One region of the Streptomyces sp. NPDC021115 genome, then DNA from elsewhere that is predicted to be linked to it. Evidence: riboswitches for the same ligand, from Rfam matches in the RefSeq annotation. Region 1 holds a riboswitch; each other region holds the start of a gene.
The links. Region 1 has a riboswitch for cyclic di-AMP ahead of ACH4TL_RS17535 (M23 family metallopeptidase). Riboswitches for the same ligand answer to the same signal wherever they lie in the genome.

Region 1 (4,643 bases):
TGACATCAACGCGGGCGGCAGCTGCAGCAACGTCGCCCTCGGCAACGGCGGTGGCTACGGCCGCGGCTGACGCCCACCGAGCCCCGGCGAACGCCACCGGCTCACCCTGCGGCCCCGGATGCCTGCCATCCGGGGCCGCTCGGCGTTTTCGGACGCACCTTGACGCACCTTGACGCACGCGCTGATGCATCTTGACGCACACTGACGCACCCACATGGCCGCCACCGGCTCGCACCCCGCCCCCGCAGCCGGAAGCCTGAGGGCGGGGTCACGAACGGGGTCACGAACCAGGGAAAGCGAGACAGGCCGGTGGCGCGGGTGCGAGGGAGCAGGGCGCGTACGGGCGTCCGCGCGCCCGCCCGTACGCCCGCCGCCGAGCCCCCGGGAGCGGGCGCCAGGCTCTTCACGGCCGAGGAGGCCGCCCAGGTCTCGTCGGGGCGCCGGCTGGCCCGCTGGACCCCCGCCGTCCTGCTGCTCGGCGGCGTCGCCTTCGACCTCGCCGCCCCGGCCCCGTACACCGCCTCCCCCTTCTTCGCCGCGGCCCCGCTGGTCGCCGCCTCCCTCTTCCCGCTGCGGCCGACCATCGTCACGACCGTCCTCGCCCTCATCGCCGTATGCCTGCTGGCGGAGCTGCACGGGGTGAAGGACCCGACGCAGGCCGCGACCGAGATCGCCACGGTGGCCACCGTCGCCCTCCTCGCGCTCGTGATCAACCGCGTCGTCCGCCGCAGCGACCGGCGGCTGGCCTCGGCGCGCGGCATCGCGGAGGCGGCGCAGCGGGCCGTGCTGCCCGTACCGCCCGCCCGCATCGCCGGACTGGACGTCGCGGCGCGCTACGTGGCGGCCGATCGGTACGCGGCGATCGGCGGCGACCTGTACGCGGTGCAGGACACCCCGCACGGCGTGCGGCTGCTCGTCGGGGACGTCCGCGGCAAGGGGCTCCAGGCCGTGGAGGTCGTCGCGGTCCTCATCGGCGCGTTCCGGGAGGCGGCGGAGCAGGAGTCGACGCTGGAGGGGCTCGCGGGGCGGCTGGAGCGGGCGCTGCGACGGGAGGGCGCGCGGCGGGCCGAGCTGGAGGCGTTCGAGGGGTTCACCACCGCCGTCCTCGGCGAGATCCCGCGCGGCGACTCCACCCTCCGCCTCATCAACCGCGGTCATCCCCCGCCACTGCTGCTGCCGGGCGACGGCGGCGTACGGCCCCTGGAACCCGCGGCGGCCGCGCTGCCGCTGGGGATGGGCGAACTGGGTGCGTGGCCCGACCGGGTGACGGAGCTGCGGTTTCCCGAGGACGCGACCCTGCTGCTGTTCACGGACGGGGTGACCGAGGCGCGCGACCGGCACGGCACGTTCTACGTCCCGGAGGAACGGCTGCGCGGCCGCCGCTTCACCGGTCCTGGCGCGCTGCTCGACGCGCTGGTGGCGGACATCGCCCTGCATACGGGCGGGGAGGGTTCGGACGACATGGCGCTGCTCGCGGTCCATCGCCCGCCAGGACCGAACGGAACCACGCCCCCCGCTCCGGACACGGACCGTAGTCGACCGTGACGGCCACGCATAACGATTGACGCACGATCAGCTCCTGGGAGGTTTTTACCAACCCTTTTCAAGCGAGGGGAAACGTCCCCATCTGTCCTTCCTTGGTTACTAAGTTCATGCCAAAGCTGCGCGGATTCTTCAGAAGAGCTTGGAATCATGTCGCGCTCTCTATTAACGTTCGATAACGCAGCGCGGTCGACACAGTCGTCGCAGTGGCGGCACCGTGCGCCGTCGCCTAATCCCGTACGTGGCGCGACATCCGCGGCACCGAGGGAGCCGGGGAACCACCATCTTGGGGTGAATCGGGTCGAACCTGACCCGTAGGAGACCTTCCTGCTCCGAACCCGTCAGCTAACCCGGTCGGCGAGAGGGAAGGAAAGGAGTGCGCCCCGGTGGCGTCCAACAGGTCCGTACTGGACGAAGCCCCGTATCGCTCATCGAGCACCGGCATCGGCACCGCGACCGCGTACGGGGTCGGCTTCGACGCCGGCGCCCGGCCCGCGGTCGGCCTCGGCGCCGAACCGGATGAGCCGTCCGGTGCCAAGGAAACCGTCTGGGACGAATGGAACCCCACCGAGGAGTCCATCGCCCCGCTCCGCGGCAGGCACCGCGTCGGCAAGCAGCGCGGCGGGACCATGGCCCGCAGCGGCGCCGTCCTCGGCGTCGGCGTCATCGCGGCGGTCGGCGCGGGCGGCATGGCGAGCGCCAAGGACCGTCCGGCGGTCCCGATCTCCATGCCGGACCTCGCCCACGTCGCCGACAAGGTCCAGGCCCAGCTGCCCGCCGCCAAGGACCTGCCCGGCATCGGCTCCCTGATGGGGGACGACCAGGACTCCTCGCAGCCCGCCGCGGCCACCCTCACCACCAGCGCCACCGACTCCGGCGAGGCGCTGCGCACCCGCATCCTGCGGCAGGCCGAGGGCCAGCAGACCGCGGCGGACGACGACAGACGCGAGGCGGCGTCCAGGGCCGCCGCCAAGGCCGCCGCCGACGACGCGGCCAAGGCCGCCGCGAAGGCCCGCGACCTGGCGGACCAGAAGAAGGCCGAGGCCGCGGCCAAGAAGAAGGCCGCCGAGGCGAAGGCGAAGGCCGAGGCGGAGGCCGAGAAGAAGCAAGCCGCGGCCAAGGCCGCCGCCGAGCGCGCCGCCAAGGCCGCCACCAGCGGGTTCGTCCTCCCCGTCGCCTCGTACACCCTGACCGCGGGCTTCGGCCAGGCCGGCGACCTGTGGTCCGCCGACCACACCGGCCAGGACTTCGCCGCCCCGACCGGCACTCCGGTCAAGGCGCTGAGCGGCGGCACCATCACCCAGGCGGGCTGGGCCGGTTCGTACGGCTACCGCATCGTGCTCAAGCTCAACGACGGCACCGAGATCTGGTACTGCCACCTCTCGTCCATGGTCGTAACCTCGGGCAAGGTGTCCTCGGGCGAGACCATCGGCCGCGTCGGAGCCACCGGCAACGTCACCGGCCCCCACCTCCACCTGGAGGTCCGGCCGGGCGGCGGCTCCCCGATCGACCCGATGCCCTGGCTGCGCGACCACGGGCTGAACCCGTGACCCCCTGATCCGGCCGCCGCTCCCGGCGGCCCCTCGCTCCGGCGGCTCTGGCGCTCTCTCCCCCCTTGACGCCAGGGCCGCCGGTTCGTTTCCCGCGGGTTCCGCCGGGCTCTGACGGAATAACCCCCTCCGCCTGCCACGTTGTCAAAACATATGACTGAGACCCGAAAGAACATCGGCAAGCTGTCCGTCTTCCCGCTCTCCCTTGGCGGCAACGTCTTCGGCTGGACGGCCGACGAGGCCGAGTCCTTCGAGGTGCTCGACGCGTACGTGGCGGCGGGCGGCAACTTCATCGACACCGCCGACGTCTATTCCGCCTGGGCACCCGGCAACAAGGGCGGCGAGTCCGAGACCGTCCTCGGCAAGTGGTTCGCCTCCCGCGGCAACCGCGACGACATCGTCCTCGCCACCAAGGTCGGCGCGGGCCACCCGGAGCCCCGCGGACTCTCCTCCTCCGCCATCAAGTCCGGCCTGGACGAATCCCTCCAGCGCCTGGGCACCGACTACGTCGACCTCTACTACACCCACTTCGACGACCCGTCGGTGCCGGTCGAGGAGATCATCTCCACCCTCGACGAGCTGGTGAAGGCGGGCAAGATCCGCGAGATCGCCGCCTCCAACATCTCCGCCGAGCGCCTCGACGCCTCCCTCGCCTTCTCCGCGCAGGAGAACCTGGCCCGCTACGTCGCCCTCCAGCCCCACTACAACCTGGTCTCCCGCGACACCTTCGAAGGCGACCTGGCCGATGTCGCAGCCCGCCACGGCCTGGCGACGCTCCCGTACTACGCCCTCGCGTCCGGCTTCCTCACCGGCAAGTACCGCCCCGGCACCACGGTCGACAGCGCCCGCTCCACGGGCGCCGCAAAGCACCTGGAGACGGAGCGCGGCCAGAAGGTCCTCGCCGCCCTCGACGACGTGGCCGCCAACCACGACGCCGACCACGCCACCGTCGCCCTGGCCTGGCTCGCCGCCCAGCCGACCGTCGTCGCCCCCGTAGCCAGCGCCCGCGTCCCGGCCCAGCTCCCGTCCCTGCTGGCCTCGGCCGACCTCCACCTCACCGAGCCCGAGCTGAACCTCCTCACCTCAGCCTCGGCCTGACCCCCACCATCGGCGGGCGGGCCTGGTCGCGGCCTCGTCGTCCGGCCTTCGACGGTTGAGGCGCGAACCAGACAGTGACACGCTGCGTCGTCGGCGTGTCACTGTCTTGCGTCGGCCTCAACGCCTGTCCTGCCGCCCGCCGATGGGCAAGCACCACGACGCGAGCTCGCCGCCACGTGCCGACGGCCCCTGGGTTTGCGGTGAGTCCGTGCCGTCCGCACACCGTCGCCCGGAGTGCGGACGGCCCAAACCCACCGCAACCGGCCGGGGCTGGCGGGTCAGCCCTGCTGCCGGTCGGCGAGCACCCACGAGGCGAGCCCGACCCCGCCCGCCACGGCGAAAACGGACGGCCAGGCGCCGATCTTCTTCGCCAGCGGATGCGACCCGGCGAACGCGGCCACGTACGCCCCGCTGAGCACGGCCGCCGTCCCGTTCCCCGCCTTCTCCCGCCAC
Region 2 (4,643 bases), on a different contig from region 1:
TCGCGGACCTCCTTGCGCTCGTAGAAGCGGACTCCGCCGACGACCTTGTACGGCAGCCCGACCCGGATGAAGATCTCTTCGAAGACACGGGACTGGGCGTTGGTGCGGTAGAAGACCGCGACGTCCCCGGCCCGGGCGTCCCCGGCGTCCGTCAGCCGGTCGATCTCGTCGGCGACGAACTGGGCCTCGTCGTGCTCGGTGTCGGCGACGTAGCCGGTGATGGTGGCGCCCGTGCCCGCCTCGGTCCACAGGTTCTTCGGGCGGCGGTTCTCGTTGCGCTCGATGACGGCGTTGGCGGCGCTCAGGATGGTCTGGGTGGAGCGGTAGTTCTGCTCCAGCAGGATCGTGCGCGCGTCCGGATAGTCCTCCTCGAACTGGAGGATGTTACGGATCGTGGCACCCCGGAACGCGTAGATCGACTGGTCGGCGTCGCCCACGACGCACAGCTCCCCGGCCGGCACCTCGTCCGTGCCCGGGCCCACCAGCTCGCGCACCAGCGTGTACTGAGCGTGGTTGGTGTCCTGGTACTCGTCGACCAGGACGTGCCGGAAGCGGCGGCGGTAGTGCTCGGCGACGTCCGGGAACGCCTGGAGCAGATTGACCGTGGTCATGATGATGTCGTCGAAGTCGAGGGCGTTGGCCTCGCGCAGCCTCGACTGGTACATCGCGTACGCCTCGGCGAGCGTCTTCTCGAACCCGTCCGCCGCCTGACCGGCGAAGGTCTCCTCGTCGATCAGCTCGTTCTTCAGGTTGGAGATCTTGGCGCTGAACGACTTCGGCGGGAACTTCTTCGGGTCGAGGTCGAGATCCCGGCACACCAGCGCCATCAGCCGCTTCGAGTCGGCGGCGTCGTAGATCGAGAACGATGAGGTGAAGCCCAGCTTCTTCGACTCGCGGCGCAGGATGCGGACGCACGCGCTGTGGAAGGTCATCACCCACATGGCGTTCGCCCGCGGGCCGACCAGCTCCTCGACCCGCTCCTTCATCTCCCCCGCCGCCTTGTTGGTGAAGGTGATGGCGAGGATCTGACCGGGGTGCACATGGCGGGTGCCGAGCAGATAGGCGATGCGGTGGGTGAGCACCCGGGTCTTGCCGGACCCGGCCCCCGCGACGATCAGCAGCGGCGAGCCGGTGTGCTCCACGGCGGCCCGCTGCTGCTCGTTCAGCCCCTCCAGCAGCGCCGCCGGGTCGAGGACGGGGCGGGCCGCACCGTCCCGGTAGTACGCCTCTCTGGGGCCGCCGGTCGGCACCGGTGCGTCAAAGTTCCCCTCGGGCCTGGCGGCCCCGGGGAGACCCCACTCGCTGAAGAGGTGGTGCGGCACGTCCTCGCCGCCTGAACCGCCCGCCGGGCCCGGGTGTGCGGAATCCTCGGGCGGCGGGGGCTCCTCGTCAGGGGCCCCGAGATCCGCCAGGAAGCTGTCGTCAAAGAGGCTGCTCATCGCTCACCGAGTTTAGGCGGCCCCACTGACAGCCTACGCATGGACTGCGCATGGATGTCACGAAACGGTTTCGGGCAAAACGACCACCAGCCTTCACAGGAGCCCCACGAGTTGGCTACCGTCCTCCCTCAGGCAGCCCGCAGACCCGTCGGCGAACCGCGTCGGCCCGGGCGGCCTCCGCCGAGTCCGGCCACGTCGCAAGGCGCCCGGAGCCGGGGACCCAGAACGCAACACCGGGGTGAATCGGCCCGAGCGGCAGGTACGACGTCACGACGCGCCGTCCGTCCGCAGAGGCCGTAGGGCAACCTTCCGAACCGCCCGAACCCGACAGCTAACCCGGTAGGCGGTCCACGGAAGGAGTCGCCTCCCTTGGCGTCGCACCGCAAGCCGCGGACCCGAATACCCACCGCCGCCTCGTCCACCGGGCGCCGCACCGCCGTCGGATTCACCACCGCCGCCCTCGCCTCCGTCACCCTCCTCTCCCAGACCGCGAACGCCGCCCCGGGCGACCCGAAGCCCGGCACCACGCAGTCGATCGAGGCGGTAAAGGAGAAGGTGGACACCCTCTACCACCAGGCGGAATCCGCCACCCAGCACTACAACGCCGCCAAGGAGCGCGCCGCGCAGCAGCGCACCAAGGTCAACCGGCTGCTGGACGATGTCGCCGAGAACACCGAGAAGCTGAACGAGGCCCGCCGCACGCTCGGCACCTACGCCGCGGCCCAGTATCGCGACGGCGGCGTGACCTCGAGCGCCGCGACCCTGCTGTTCTCCAACGATCCGCAGGACCTCTTCGACCAGTCCCATCTGATGAACCGGATGGCCGGTTCTCAGAAGAAGGCCGTCGACGACTTCCAGACGCAGGCGGCGAAGGTCGCCAAGGAGCGCGGCGAGGCGGCCAAGAGCCTGGAGTCGCTGAACGAGACCCAGCGGGAGCTGAAGACCAAGAAGAAGTCCGTCCAGGACAAGCTCGCGCAGGCCCGCCGGCTGCTGGCGAACCTGACCGCCAAGGAGAAGGCGCGGCTGGCGGCGATCGAGAAGAAGAAGGCCGAGGAGGCGCGGCGCAAGGCGGCCGAGCTGGCCGAGAAGCAGCGGGAGGCGGCGGCCCGGCAGAAGCAGCAGGAACAGGAGCAGCAGTCGAGCGGAAACTCCTCTTCCGGTTCCGGAAGCAGCTCCGAAAGCAGCTCCGGCTCGTCCACCTCCACGAGCAGCACCAAGGCCGCCAAGGCGATCGACTTCGCGGAGTCCCAGCTGGGCAAGCCGTACGTGTGGGGCGCCACCGGCCCCAACTCCTATGACTGCTCAGGGCTCACCCAGGCCGCCTGGAAGGCCGCCGGTGTCGCGCTGCCGCGCACCACATGGGACCAGGTGAAGGCCGGTACGCGCGTCTCGACCTCCGACCTCAAGCCCGGCGACCTCGTCTTCTTCTACGACGACATCAGCCACGTCGGCCTCTACATCGGCAACGGGATGATGATCCACGCGCCGAAGCCGGGGGACGTGGTGAAGAAGGCGCCGATCACCGAGATGCCGATCTACGGGAGCGTGCGGCCCGCCTAGCCGCGGTGAGCGGTGGCGGCTGCCCGATACGCGGGCAGCCGCCGCCGCTCCCCCATCACGTGCCCGGCTTACGCCCGTACACGTACACGTCGTCGCCGTTCCGCAACAGGCTCCAGTACTTCTTCGCGTCACCGGACCGCATGTTGACGCAGCCGTGGGAGCCGGGCGGCGACCATACGCTTCCCGCGATGGAGTGGAACGCCTGCCCGCCGTCGAAGAACTGGCTGTACGGCATGGCCACGTCGTAGATCGTCGACCAGTGGTCGATGTCCCGCCAGTAGATCTTCTTCAGCCCGGTGCGGGTCTCGTACTTGTCCCGCCCGCTGCGCACCGGCACCGGCCCGAACACCAGCCGCGAACCGTCCTGCACCCAGCTGAGCTGCCGGGTGAGGTCGACGCAGGCGATGCGGCCCTTGTTGGTGGGGCACTTGCGCGCCGCGTTGGGGTTGTGCCCCGCCGCCTTCTGCGCGTTGATCAGCTTCATGATGCCCCAGGTGACGGGGCCCGCGTAGCCGATCGTCGGGCTTATGCCGTGGTTGATCTGGAATCTCTGCGTCGCGCGGCAGTCCCCCGAGGACTGCCGACCGTCGACGGGACGGCCGAGGAACTTCTCGACCTGCTTCTGATACGGACCGGTGCTCGCCGTGCACGAGGTCGCCGCCTGCGCCGGTGCCGCACCGAACGCGACCGACAGCGGCACCACCATGCCCGCCACACCCAAGGCGACCGCCGTGCGGCGGCGCCATGCCCGCCACGCCCCGAACCCTGCCGTTACCCCCATTGCGCGCTCCCTCCGGGCTTGCCCTTCTCGGGTAAGACAGTCGAAGAGTGCGTCGGGTTGCGCTTACAGGTGCGATTTCCCCCATTCCGCCCCTTCGCGCCCCCGGGTTGGCCCACCGGAACGGGGCAGAGGGAGATCCGGGATCAGGTCCCGGATCAGGTCCAGAGCACGGCGATGAAGATGTTCACCGTGGTCAGCGCGCCGACCGCGCCGAACACCGCGGGCTCCACCTTCTCCTCGTCCCGCTTCACATACACCAGGCCCAGGATCACGACCAGCAGCGCCAGCTTGACGCCGATCTTGACCGTGTTGACGGTCTGATCGTCCGCCTGGTTCAGCCCGACCAGTGCGGCGCCCGTGACCAGCATGGTCAGCGCTCCGTGCAGCATCCCCGGCGTCATCCGCGCGCCGTCCCCGCGTACCGCCGTGAGCTGGGAGAGGAAGCCTCCCAGCAGGGCGGCGATGCCGACGATGTGCAGGCCGACGAACACATTGATGAGTACGTCCATGGCATCGGAGACTAGCGCCGCACATATCACCGCCAGTCACCCGGGTGCGCCCCGATCAGCACATCGGTCACAGCCGCCCCGATCCCGCCCACCCCACGCCGCCCCCGCGATCAGCAGGCGCCACCGGTGAGACGAAACCGTCCAGCTCCGGTCATCTCAGCGCGCCGCGCCGCGGCCCCGCCTAGCTTCCCCTCCAGAACGCACGACCCGCATCTGTCCCCGCACCGAAACGGAAGGTGAGACGCCGCAGTGGCGCCGCAGCCCCCCACGAAGCCGAAGCAGCGGCACCGCCCGTCGCTCACCAGCACCACCATCCGCACCGCCGCGACCCTCGCCCTCGCGGGCGCCGCCTCA
Region 3 (4,643 bases), on a different contig from region 1:
TCGGACGGCTGCGCGACGCACGCGCCCGCATGCCGCCGGGTCGTGACGAAGCCCTCGGACTCCAGGGTGCGCAGCGCCTCACGGACGGGCACCCGGGAGACCCCGTAGCGCCGGGCGAGCAGTTCCTCGGTCAGCCGGCTGCCGGGCGGGCAGGCGCCGGAGATGATGTCGTCACGGATCGCCGCGCACACCGCGTGTGCCGAAATCCGGCGACCGCCCTGGAGCGCGGCCGTATCCCCGTTCACTTCCGCTTCCGCATTCACGTCCGGTCCCGCACTGTCGAACCTCCGCCTCAACCCCGCAAAACGCATCCGAACGACGCGCGTTCCGCGACTCTATTCGAAGCCGCCGGGATTTCCGATGGGCGAAGGAAATTCGGGGATATTTTTTGGTCACAGTCACGGTCACCGCGACGGCCATGGCCGCGGGCATGCCGAAGGCCCCGTCCGGAGCGGACGGGGCCTTTCGACGGGGACGGGCGGGCGTCCGTCAGAGGTTGACGCCGTGCGAGCGCAGGTACGACAGCGGGTCCATGTCCGAGCCGTACTCCGCGGTGGTGCGGGCCTCGAAGTGCAGGTGCGGGCCGGTGACGTTGCCGGTGGCGCCGGACAGGCCGATCTGCTGGCCGGGGGTGACCTTCTGGCCGACCGAGACGCCGATCGACGAGAGATGGCCGTACTGGGTGTAGGTGCCGTCGTTCATCTTGATGACGACGTTGTTGCCGTAGGCGCCGCCCCAGCCCGCCTCGACGACCTCACCGGAGCCCACCGAGTGCACCGAAGTGCCCGTGGACGCCTGGAAGTCGATCCCGGTGTGGCTGCCGGAGGACCACAGTCCGCTGGACGCCTCGTAACCGGTGGAGACGCTGGAGCCGCTGACGGGCGACACGAACGTGTTGAGGCGCTTGCGCTCCTCCTCACGCGCGGCACGCTCCTTGGCGTCGCGCTCCGCCTTGGCCTTCTTCGCGGCCGCCTCGGCCTTCCGCGCGGCCTCCTGGCGGGCCACGGCCTCGGCCTTCGCCTTGGCTGCGGCGGCCTCCGCCGCGGCCTCCTGGGACTGGGCCTGCGCGTCGATCCGGTCGGAGAGACCGTCGCCCATCACCATCGCCTGGCGGAGACCGGTGTCCTGGGGAGACGGCGTCTCGCCGGTCGCGGCGAGGGCGGGGCCGGCGATACCGGCGACGACGCCCGAGGCGACCGTGGTGATGCCCGCGATGTTCGCTCCGGTGCGGACAGCGGCTTGGCTGGGACGTCGGTGCTTCCCGGCGGCACGGGTGAACGCCATGGTGTGGCGCACTCCTTTCCTTCCTTCTCGCCTACCGGGTTAGCTGACGGGTTCGGAGCAGGAAGGTCTCCTACGGGCCCCTCCCCCGGCCGGGGAAGGCGTCCGATTCACCCCAGGGACGTTTGGGTCCCCGGCTCCCCTGGCACTCGCACCATGGGACTCGGCGATGACTGTCCGTGCCGCGGATGCGGCGGGTATCCGGCGAACAGCCGCACTGACGCTAAACGGGCCGTGATTCGATCACCAAACGGTTACGGGTTTTTGTTGTTCTCGCCACAAACCAAACACCCCTCAAATCGGGCATACGGGAGGACCCTGGCGTCTCACTCGACGCCAGGGTCCTTGTGGTGATAGTGCGTTGGGCCGACCCCCGGGACATATCGGGCCCGCCGGGCCGCGGTTCAGCCGGTGATGACGCGCACCTCTCCGATGCCGAGCGCCTTGACCGGCTCCTCGATCTTCGAGGCGTCACCCACCAGCACGGTCACCAGCCGGTCGGCCGGGAAGGCGCTCACGACCGCCGCGGTGGCCTCCACCGTGCCCGCCTCGGCGAGCCGGGCGTACAGCAGCGCCTGGAAGTCGTCCGGCAGATGCTGCTCGACCTGGTCGGCGAGGGTGCCCGCGACGGCGGCGGCCGTCTCGTACTTGAGCGGGGCGACGCCGACGAGGTTCTGCACGGCGACATCGCGCTCGGCGTCCGTCAGCCCCTCCTCCTTCACGGTCCGCAGCACCGTCCACAGGTCCTCCAGCGCCGGGCCGGTGACCTCGGTGGCCACCGAACCGCTGATCGCCAGCAGTGAGGCGCCCGCCGAGCCGCCACCGGCCGGGGAGGGCGGCGTCGAGCGCAGCACCTGGCCGAAGGCGCGCACCCCGTAGGTGTAGCCCTTCTCCTCGCGCAGCACCCGGTCCAGACGGGAGGTGAGGGTGCCGCCCAGGCAGTAGGTGCCCAGCACCTGCGCAGGCCAGACGCGGTCGTGCCGGTCGGCGCCGATGCGCCCGATGAGCAGCTGGGTCTGGACCGCGCCGGGCCGGTCGACGATGACCACACGGCCGGTGTCGTCGGCGATGACCGGCGGGACCGGCCGCTGCGGGGCGGGGCCGCCGGTCCAGGCGCCCAGGGAGTCGGCGAGCGCCTGGTCGAGGTCGAGGCCGGTCAGGTCGCCGACGATGACCGCGGTCGCGGTGGACGGCCGGACGTGCGCCTCGTAGAAGGCCCGCACCGCCGCGGCGTCGATGCCCTCGATGGTCTCCTCGGTGCCCTGGCGCGGCCGGGACATCCGCGACTCGGCCGGGAACAGCTCCTTGGCCAGGGCCATGGACGCGCGGCGGGCCGGGTTGGCCAGCTCGTGCGGGATCTCGTCCAGCCGGTTGCGCACCAGCCGCTCGATCTCGCCGTCGGGGAAGGCGGGGGCGCGCAGGGCGTCGGCGAGCAGGCCGAGCGCCTTGGGCAGCCGGGAGACCGGCACCTCCAGGGAGACCCGGAGGCCGGGGTGGTCCGCGTGGGCGTCCAGGGTGGCGCCGCAGCGCTCCAGCTCGGCGGCGAACTCCTCGGCGGTGTGCTTGTCGGTGCCCTCGGACAGGGCGCGCGCCATGATCGTGGCGACGCCCTCCAGACCGGCCGGCTCGGTGTCCAGCGGGGCGTCCAGGTTGATCTCCACGGCGATGACCTGCTGGCCGGGGCGGTGGCAGCGCAGCACGGTGAGGCCGTTGGACAGCTCACCGCGCTCCGGCGCGGGGAAGGCCCACGGCTTGGGGGCACCGCCCTGCGGCTGCGGGTGGAAGGTCATGGTGGCGGTGACGGCGTCGCTCACTGGGCCGCCTCCCCTTCTGCGTCGGTGTCGGCGGCTTCTGCGGCGTCGGAGGAGTCGTCCGCGCCCTGGACGGGCTCGTAGACCAGCACGGCGCGGTTGTCGGGGCGCAGCCGCGCGGCGGCCACGGCCCGCACCTCCTCGGCGGTGATGTCCAGCACCCGCCCCACTGCGGTCAGGGCCAGCTGCGGGTCGCCGAACAGCACGGCGAACCGGCACAGCTCGTCGGCGCGGCCGCCGACGGTGGCCAGCCGGTCCAGCCACTCGCGCTCGATCTGCGCCTGGGCGCGCTCCATTTCCTGCGGAGTCGGGCCCTCCTCGGCGAACCGGGCCAGCTCCTCGTCGACGGCGGTCTCGATGCCGGGCACCTCGACCCCGCCGGAGGTCTTCACGTCCAGCCAGCCGAGCGACGGCGCGCCCGCCAGCCGCAGCAGGCCGAACCCGGCGGCGACGGCCGTGCGGTCACGGCGCACCAGGCGGTTGTGCAGCCGGGAGGACTCGCCGCCGCCGAGGACGGTCAGCGCCAGGTCGGCGGCGTCGGCCTCACGGGTGCCGTCGTGCGGCAGCCGGTAGGCGGCCATCAGGGCGCGGGCCGGGACCTCCTCCTCCACGACCTCGCGCAGCTGCCCGCCGATGACCTCGGGCAGGGTGCCGTCGCGCGGCGGCCGCTTGCCGTCGTGCGAGGGGATGGTGCCGAAGTACTTCTCGATCCAGGCGAGGGTCTGCTCGGAGTCGATGTCGCCGACGACCGACAGCACCGCGTTGTTCGGCGCGTAGTACGTACGGAAGAACTCCCGGGCGTCCTCCAGGGAGGCGGCGTCCAGGTCGGCCATCGAGCCGATCGGGGTGTGGTGGTACGGGTGGCCCTCGGGGTAGGCCATGGCGATGAGCTTCTCGAAGGCCGTGCCGTACGGCACGTTGTCGTAGCGCTGGCGGCGCTCGTTCTTGACGACGTCCCGCTGGTTCTCCAGGCTCTCCTCGTCCAGCGCGGTCAGGAGGGACCCCATCCGGTCCGCCTCCAGCCACAGCGCCAGCTCGAGCTGGTGGGCGGGCATCGTCTCGAAGTAGTTGGTCCGCTCGAAGCTGGTCGTGCCGTTGAGCGAGCCGCCGGCCCCCTGGACCAGCTCGAAGTGGCCGTTCCCCGTCACCTGGGCCGAGCCCTGGAACATCAGGTGCTCGAAGAGGTGGGCGAGGCCGGTACGCCCCTTGACTTCATGGCGTGAGCCGACGTCGTACCAGAGGCAGATCGCGGCGACCGGGGTCAGGTGATCCTCGGAGAGCACCACCCGCAGGCCATTGGCCAGACGGTGCTCGGTCGCTTTCAGGCCGCCGGAGCCGGCCTGTTGCGTGGCCGTGTGACCCATGGGCATGTACGTCCCTTCGATCGCGTGATGGAGCGCGTGCGAACCGCTGTGATGAGCGCTTCTGTCACTGTATGCAACCGCACGGACATCTGGCGAAGTTCCCGTCACGCAAAGGTCGGGCCAAGATCCCGTCGAGGTCGCGCCAAGATCCCGCCCAGGTCGCGCCGGGCTTCCCGCGGGCGGTCAG

Region 2: it holds a riboswitch for cyclic di-AMP, as region 1 does, so the genes downstream of both, ACH4TL_RS24730 (NlpC/P60 family protein) here and ACH4TL_RS17535 (M23 family metallopeptidase) in region 1, are expected to answer to the same signal.
Region 3: it holds a riboswitch for cyclic di-AMP, as region 1 does, so the genes downstream of both, ACH4TL_RS32880 (M23 family metallopeptidase) here and ACH4TL_RS17535 (M23 family metallopeptidase) in region 1, are expected to answer to the same signal.

The regions. Positions count from the first base shown of each region.
Region 1 is NZ_JBIRQF010000004.1:745,479-750,121, forward strand. Features, by position in the region: gene ACH4TL_RS17525 (hypothetical protein) at 1-70, shown strand, start outside; gene ACH4TL_RS17530 (PP2C family protein-serine/threonine phosphatase) at 319-1,545, shown strand; cyclic di-AMP (ydaO/yuaA leader) riboswitch at 1,759-1,917, shown strand; gene ACH4TL_RS17535 (M23 family metallopeptidase) at 1,929-3,092, shown strand; gene ACH4TL_RS17540 (aldo/keto reductase) at 3,246-4,190, shown strand; gene ACH4TL_RS17545 (hypothetical protein) at 4,469-4,643, opposite strand, start outside.
Region 2 is NZ_JBIRQF010000008.1:105,501-110,143, forward strand. Features, by position in the region: gene pcrA (DNA helicase PcrA) at 1-1,439, opposite strand, end outside; cyclic di-AMP (ydaO/yuaA leader) riboswitch at 1,608-1,801, shown strand; gene ACH4TL_RS24730 (NlpC/P60 family protein) at 1,809-2,999, shown strand; gene ACH4TL_RS24735 (L,D-transpeptidase family protein) at 3,055-3,780, opposite strand; gene ACH4TL_RS24740 (hypothetical protein) at 3,936-4,289, opposite strand; gene ACH4TL_RS24745 (NlpC/P60 family protein) at 4,539-4,643, shown strand, end outside.
Region 3 is NZ_JBIRQF010000014.1:97,637-102,279, reverse strand. Features, by position in the region: gene ACH4TL_RS32885 (GntR family transcriptional regulator) at 1-245, opposite strand, end outside; gene ACH4TL_RS32880 (M23 family metallopeptidase) at 490-1,284, opposite strand; cyclic di-AMP (ydaO/yuaA leader) riboswitch at 1,298-1,460, opposite strand; gene ACH4TL_RS32875 (M16 family metallopeptidase) at 1,686-3,071, opposite strand; gene ACH4TL_RS32870 (M16 family metallopeptidase) at 3,092-4,456, opposite strand.